DNA from 2 places in the Polaromonas sp. P1_A2 genome. Region 2 is predicted to be linked to the other one. Evidence: riboswitches for the same ligand, from Rfam matches in the RefSeq annotation. Region 2 holds a riboswitch; the other holds the start of a gene.
What was found. Region 2 has a riboswitch for S-adenosylhomocysteine ahead of ahcY (adenosylhomocysteinase). Riboswitches for the same ligand answer to the same signal wherever they lie in the genome.

Region 1 (3,203 bases), on a different contig from region 2:
AGCTCGTCGATGTATTTGGCCGCCTGGTCGGAAAGCAGGCTTTGCGCCACGCTGACGCTGCGCGAGGCATCGGGCACATAGACCACCGGGCCTTCGTAGTGCGGCGAGATCTTGACGGCCGTATGCACCCGGCTGGTGGTGGCGCCGCCTATCAGCAGCGGGATTTTTTTGATGCGGAAATGCTCGTCCTTCTGCATTTCGGCGGCCACATACTGCATTTCTTCCAGGCTGGGGGTGATCAGGCCGGACAGCCCGACGATGTCGGCGCCCTCGACCTTGGCGCGCGCCAGGATCTCGTGGCAGGGCACCATCACGCCCATGTTGACGACCTCGAAGTTGTTGCACTGCAGGACCACCGTGACGATGTTCTTGCCGATGTCGTGCACGTCGCCCTTGACGGTGGCGATGATGATCTTGCCCTTGGTCTTGACGTCGCCGCCGGCGGCTTCGAGCTGCAGCTTTTCGGCCTCTATATAGGGCAGCAGGTGAGCCACGGCCTGTTTCATCACGCGGGCGCTCTTGACCACCTGGGGCAGGAACATCTTGCCCTGGCCGAACAGGTCGCCGACCACGTTCATGCCGTCCATCAGCGGGCCTTCGATGACGTGCAGCGGCCGGCCGCCTTCGGCCAGGATTTCGCGGTACATCTCCTCGGTGTCTTCGGTGATGAACTCGTTCATGCCGTGGACCAGCGCATGCGACAGGCGCTGGCGCACCGGCAGGGCGCGCCATTCGTTTTTCTTGCTGTCGTCCTTGGCGCCGCTCTTCGCGGTTTCGGCCACTTCGATCAGGCGCTCGCTGGGCGTGAGCTCGGGCTCGCCGGGTTTGTAGACGGGCGTGCGGTTAAGCACCACGTCCTCGACGCGCTCGCGCAACACCGGGTCCAGGTCGTCGTAGACGCCGACCATGCCGGCGTTGACGATGCCCATGTCCATGCCGGCCTGGATCGCGTGATAGAGAAATACGGTGTGGATGGCTTCGCGCACCGGGTCGTTGCCGCGAAAGCTGAAGGACACGTTGGACACGCCGCCCGAAACCTTGGCGCCGGGCAGGTTCTGCTTGATCCAGCGCGTGGCGTTGATGAAGTCGACCGCGTAGTTGTTGTGCTCCTCGATGCCGGTGGCAATGGCGAAGATGTTGGGGTCGAAGATGATGTCCTCGGGCGGGAAGTCGAGTTCGTCGACCAGCACGCGGTAGGCGCGCTCGCAGATTTCGATCTTGCGCTCGTAGGTATCGGCCTGGCCTTTTTCGTCGAAGGCCATCACCACGGCCGCCGCGCCGTAGCGCTTGAGCAGCTTGGCCTGCTGCTTGAAGGGTTCCAGGCCCTCTTTCATGGAAATCGAATTGACGATGCCCTTGCCCTGGATGCAGCGCAGGCCGGCCTCGATGACGCTCCATTTGGAACTGTCGATCATGATGGGCACACGCGCGATGTCGGGTTCGCTGGCGATCAGGTTCAGGAAGCGCACCATGGCGGCCTGGCTGTCCAGCATGGCCTCGTCCATGTTGATGTCGATGATCTGCGCGCCGTTTTCCACCTGCTGGCGGGCCACCGCCAGGGCCTGTTCGTATTCGCCGTTCAGAATCATCCGGGCGAAGGCCTTGGAGCCGGTGACGTTGGTGCGCTCGCCGATGTTGACGAACAGGGTGCCCGCGCCTATGTCGACCGGCTCCAGGCCGGACAGCTTCATGGGGGGAACGGAGACGGAATTTTCAGTTTCGGACACGGACTCACCTTGGGACTAAGGTGAGCGTCGTTGCAAAAGGCCGCCGCCGGCGACCTGTAACCCAAGCCTGACGGACGCTAAGGTCCGCTGCAACGCTCCTTGGGTAGCCGGTATTTTAAGCGCTGAAGCCCTGTTGCGCCATTTCCCGGTGCGAAGCCCCGGGAAATGGGGCGCATGCTCAATCCAGCTTGATTTTGGCCACCTTGATCAGGCGGCCATAGTCGGCATGCTCTTTCATCACCATATAAGCAAAATCCGCCGAGGTCATGGGGCTGGGCGTGGCGCTCATGCGCGCGAACTTTTCGGCCGTGTCGGGCGTGTTGAGCGCGGCGGCAAAAGCCTTTTGCAGCTGGTCCGTCGTGGCTTTGGGCAGGTTGGCCGGGCCGAAGATGCCGAACCAGGTGCTGATGTGGAAACCGGGCAGCACGTCATTGATGGTGGGAATCTCGGTGAAGCTGCTGGAGCGGTTGATGGTGGTCACGCCGAAGGCCACCAGCTTGCCCGACTTGATATTGGCGCTGGCCGAGGCCAGGTTGTCGAACATCAGGTCGGTCTGGCCGGACAGCAGGCTGGCCTGCGCCTGGGCCGAGCCGCTGGAAGGCAGGTGCACCACGCTGATTTTGGCCAGGCTTTTGAACAGCTCGCCGGCAAGGTGGCCGGCGCTGCCGTTGCCGCCCGAGGCATAGTTCAACCGGCCGGGGTTCTTGCGCGCATAGGCGATCAGGTCCTTGGTGTCCTTGATGTTCAGGCGCTTGGCCGTCTCGGCGTTCATGACCAGCACATTGGGCACACGGGCCACCAGCGTGATGGGCGTGAAGTCCTTCAGCGCGTCATAAGGCATGTTGGGATAGAGCCAGGGGTTGATGGCATGGGTGGCGACCGCGCCCATGACCAGCGTGTGGCCGTCGGCCGGCGCCTTGGCGACCAGCGCGGCACCCACATTGCCGCCCGAGCCGGGGCGGTTGTCGACCACCACTTCGGTCTTGAGCATGGGGCGCAGCTTGTCGGCCAGGATGTGCGCGGCGTTGTCCAGCGGGCCGCCGGCCGGATAGGGAACGACGATGGTGACGGGCTTTTGCGGCGCCAGCTGCGCCTGGGCCGCCAGGGTGACGGTGGCCACGGCGAATGCCGCGGCGATCTTGATGAATGAACGCACGTTCAGGTTTCCTTTGTGATGATGGGTTGTCAGGCCGCGGGCGGCTGCGGGACACAGCGCCGGAAAGTGAAAAGCCAGGCCGGACAAGCGGGCCTGACTATAGCCGCTAAACGTGACGCGCCCGGTCAGGTACCGCCTGGATACTTTGTAACGGCCGGGCCGGAAAGAGACGCAGTGAAGCGACCGGGGTGGCCCTCAGGCGGCTTCTTTGTAGAAAGCGCCGCGCTGCCGCGAGCGTGCGGCCACGGGGGCCACGGCATGCGCGATGGCGCCTATGTGGTCCGGCGTGGTGCCGCAGCAGCCGCCCACGATGTTGACCA
Region 2 (3,203 bases):
CTGTATGCCACGAGCTACCTGGCTTTCAGTGTGCCGGCCATGCTGGCCGGCCGGCTGATCGCGCCGCTGGGCCTGCCGGCCACGGTGGAGGGTTATGCCACGCTGGTGCTGGCGGTGGCCGCGCTGGGCGCCTGGCTGCGGTGGACTTCGGTGCGCCGCGCGGCTTAACCCTAACCCAGAAGGGCGCGGGCTACTTCGGTAAAGCCCGCGCCGCGCTCGCCACGCGTCACATAACGCGGCAGGTGTGCGAGCTGCGGCACAAAGCGCGCAATATTCGCCACGCCCACGCTGTTGGCAAAAGTCTTGAACATCAGCTGGTCGTTGGTTGAATCGCCGATGTAGGCCCATTGGTCCATCTCGGCGTCCAGGTCGCGCTGCCAGCGTTCGCGCACTATCCAGCGCGCGCCCTCAAGCTTGTTGTGCTCGCCGTACCAGCCGTTGATGTGGATGCTGCTCACGGTGGCGTGCATGCCCTCGCTTTTCATCAGCGCCACGACGGCGGCGATCTGCGCATCCGTGAGCCGGGTGAACTCGCTGTGGTCTATGGCGATGTCGGTCTCGCGGCCCGGTGAGTCGGTGGCGCGGGTCACGCCGGGCAGCTCGCGCTCTATCCGCGCCAGCACGGACTGCATGCGGGCGAAGTTGCTGCTGCGCGTCGCCGCATCTTGCTGGTAGATCTTGGACAGCGGTCGTGGCGCGGCGCTTGTGGCATCCGGCAGCAGCGCCACGGCGCCGTTCTCGGCCACGATGGCATCGACGGGCCAACGCGCCGCGAAAGGCTCACTCCAGCCCACGGGCCGGCCGGTGATGGCCACCACCCTGAGTCCTGCGGCCTTCAAGGCACCCAAAGCCTGCAGCGCATCGGTGGTGATTTCCCCCTCGGTGGTCAGCGTGTCGTCGATGTCGGTAAAGAGGCCGGTGACGGCCCGGCGTTGCGCGGCGGGCCAAAGGGGGAGTTCTTGCATGGTGAAATTTTCTCACGGGGATGTACGTCATCAGTGGGTGCCGCGGAACCGGCTTTGCCGGGCCGCAGGCACCGTCCCCTGCAAGGGGAAAAGGGCTACACGAAGTGAGCCCGATAGGGGTGTGCCAATTTTTCGGCTTTGCCGGCCCCAGGCGCCGCCCCCTTGAGGGGGGAGCAGGCTACACGAAGTGAGCCTGAACGGGGGAGTTCGGTATAATCATGGCTTCCTGAGGAGCGTTGCAAGCCACACCACGTGGACCAGGCTCAGGACTTCATTGCAACCACGCTCACCCGCATGCGCTGTCTCTCAAGCCGGGTGAATGACTGAATTCCCCCTTCCTTGAATGCCGCATGCCCGTGGCGATTTTGCCCAGTTACGTTTGATTTTTGGAGAACCGTATGAGCGCCGTCTTGAAGCCTTCCACCGACCACATCATTGCCGACATTTCGCTTGCCGCCTGGGGCCGTAAGGAACTGAACATCGCCCAGACCGAGATGCCCGGCCTGATGGCCATCCGCGAAGAGTTCGCGAAGGCGCAGCCGCTCAAGGGCGCGCGCATCACCGGCTCGCTGCACATGACCATCCAGACCGGCGTGCTGATCGAGACCCTGCAGGCCCTGGGCGCCGACGTGCGCTGGGCTTCGTGCAACATCTTTTCCACGCAGGACCACGCCGCCGCCGCGATCGCCGCCGCCGGCACGCCGGTGTTCGCCATCAAGGGCGAAACCCTGGCCGACTACTGGGACTACACCCACCGCATCTTCGAATTCAACGGCGCCAAGGGCACGCCTGAAGAAGGCCCCAACATGATCCTGGACGACGGCGGCGACGCAACGCTGCTGATGCACCTGGGCACCAAGGCCGAGAAAGACGCCAGCCTGATCTCCAAGCCCACCAGCGAAGAAGAAACCTGCCTGTTCAACTCGATCAAGGCCAAGCTCGCGCAAGACCCGACCTGGTACAGCCGCCGCCTGAAGAACATCATCGGCGTGACCGAGGAAACCACCACCGGCGTGCTGCGCCTCAATGAAATGTCGGCCAAGGGCACGCTGGCCCTGCGCGCCATCAACGTCAACGATTCCGTCACCAAGTCCAAGTTCGACAACCTCTACGGCTGCCGCGAATCCCTGGTCGACGCGATCAAGCGCGCCACCGACGTGATGGTGGCCGGCAAGGTCGCCGTGGTGGCCGGCTACGGCGACGTGGGCAAGGGCTCGGCCCAGGCCCTGCGCGCACTGAGCGCCCAGGTGTGGGTGACCGAGATCGACCCGATCAACGCCCTGCAGGCCGCGATGGAAGGCTACAAGGTCGTGACCATGGAATACGCCGCCGACAAGGCCGACATCTTTGTGTCCGCCACCGGCAACAAGAACGTCATCACCTACGCACACATGGCCGCGATGAAAGACCAGGCCATTGTCTGCAACATCGGCCACTTCGACAACGAAATCGACGTCGCCTCGCTCGAGCAATGCAGCTGGGAAGAGATCAAGCCGCAAGTCGACCACGTGATCTTCCCGGACGGCAAGCGCATCATCCTGCTGGCCAAGGGCCGCCTCGTGAACCTGGGCTGCGGCACCGGCCACCCGAGCTTTGTGATGTCGTCCAGCTTCGCCAACCAGACCATCGCCCAGATCGAGCTCTTCACCAAGAAGGACGCTTACGAAGTCGGCAAGGTCTATGTGCTGCCCAAGCACCTCGACGAAAAGGTCGCTCGCCTGCACCTCAAGAAGGTCGGTGCTGTGCTGACCGAGTTGAGCGATGAGCAGGCTGCTTACATCGGGGTGTCGAAGGCCGGCCCGTACAAAGCCAATACCTACCGCTATTGATTTTTCGTGGCTACTGCGCGACCCGATAGCGGCGTTGCGGGTCCCGATCAGGCAATCCTCATGCACCTCAAGTGCATTCCGGTTGCCTGACACCCGCGCCTTGCTCTCGGGCCGCTCGCTACACCCTTGAGGCCGACGGAATACCGAGAACCACCACATGCGCGCTGACCTCTTCCTCGTTGACCACGGCCATGCCGCCACCCGCTCCCAGGCCCAGCGCCTGATTGCCTCGGGCGTGCAGTGGCGCGCGGAAGCGGACGCCCCCTGGAAAAAGGTCGCCAAGAACGGCGACGAGATTCCTGAAGGCGCCGAGCTGCAGCTGCTGGACACTACCGAAGCCAAGTACATCTCGCGCGGCGGGCTCAAGCTCGAAGGCGCGCTCAAGGCCACGGGCCTGAAGGTGGCCGGC

Region 1: linked by a shared signal. The riboswitch ahead of metH (methionine synthase) and the one ahead of ahcY (adenosylhomocysteinase) in region 2 are both predicted to bind S-adenosylhomocysteine.

Annotation. Positions count from the first base shown of each region.
Region 1 is NZ_JBFTZI010000004.1:82,204-85,406, forward strand. It holds gene metH (methionine synthase) at 1-1,727, opposite strand, end outside; S-adenosyl-L-homocysteine riboswitch at 1,743-1,834, opposite strand; gene AC1D09_RS16435 (Bug family tripartite tricarboxylate transporter substrate binding protein) at 1,906-2,883, opposite strand; gene AC1D09_RS16440 (homocysteine S-methyltransferase family protein) at 3,079-3,203, opposite strand, start outside.
Region 2 is NZ_JBFTZI010000007.1:46,850-50,052, reverse strand. It holds gene AC1D09_RS21935 (MFS transporter) at 1-168, shown strand, start outside; gene AC1D09_RS21930 (HAD-IIB family hydrolase) at 171-965, opposite strand; S-adenosyl-L-homocysteine riboswitch at 1,188-1,260, shown strand; gene ahcY (adenosylhomocysteinase) at 1,364-2,794, shown strand; gene AC1D09_RS21920 (TlyA family RNA methyltransferase) at 2,952-3,203, shown strand, end outside.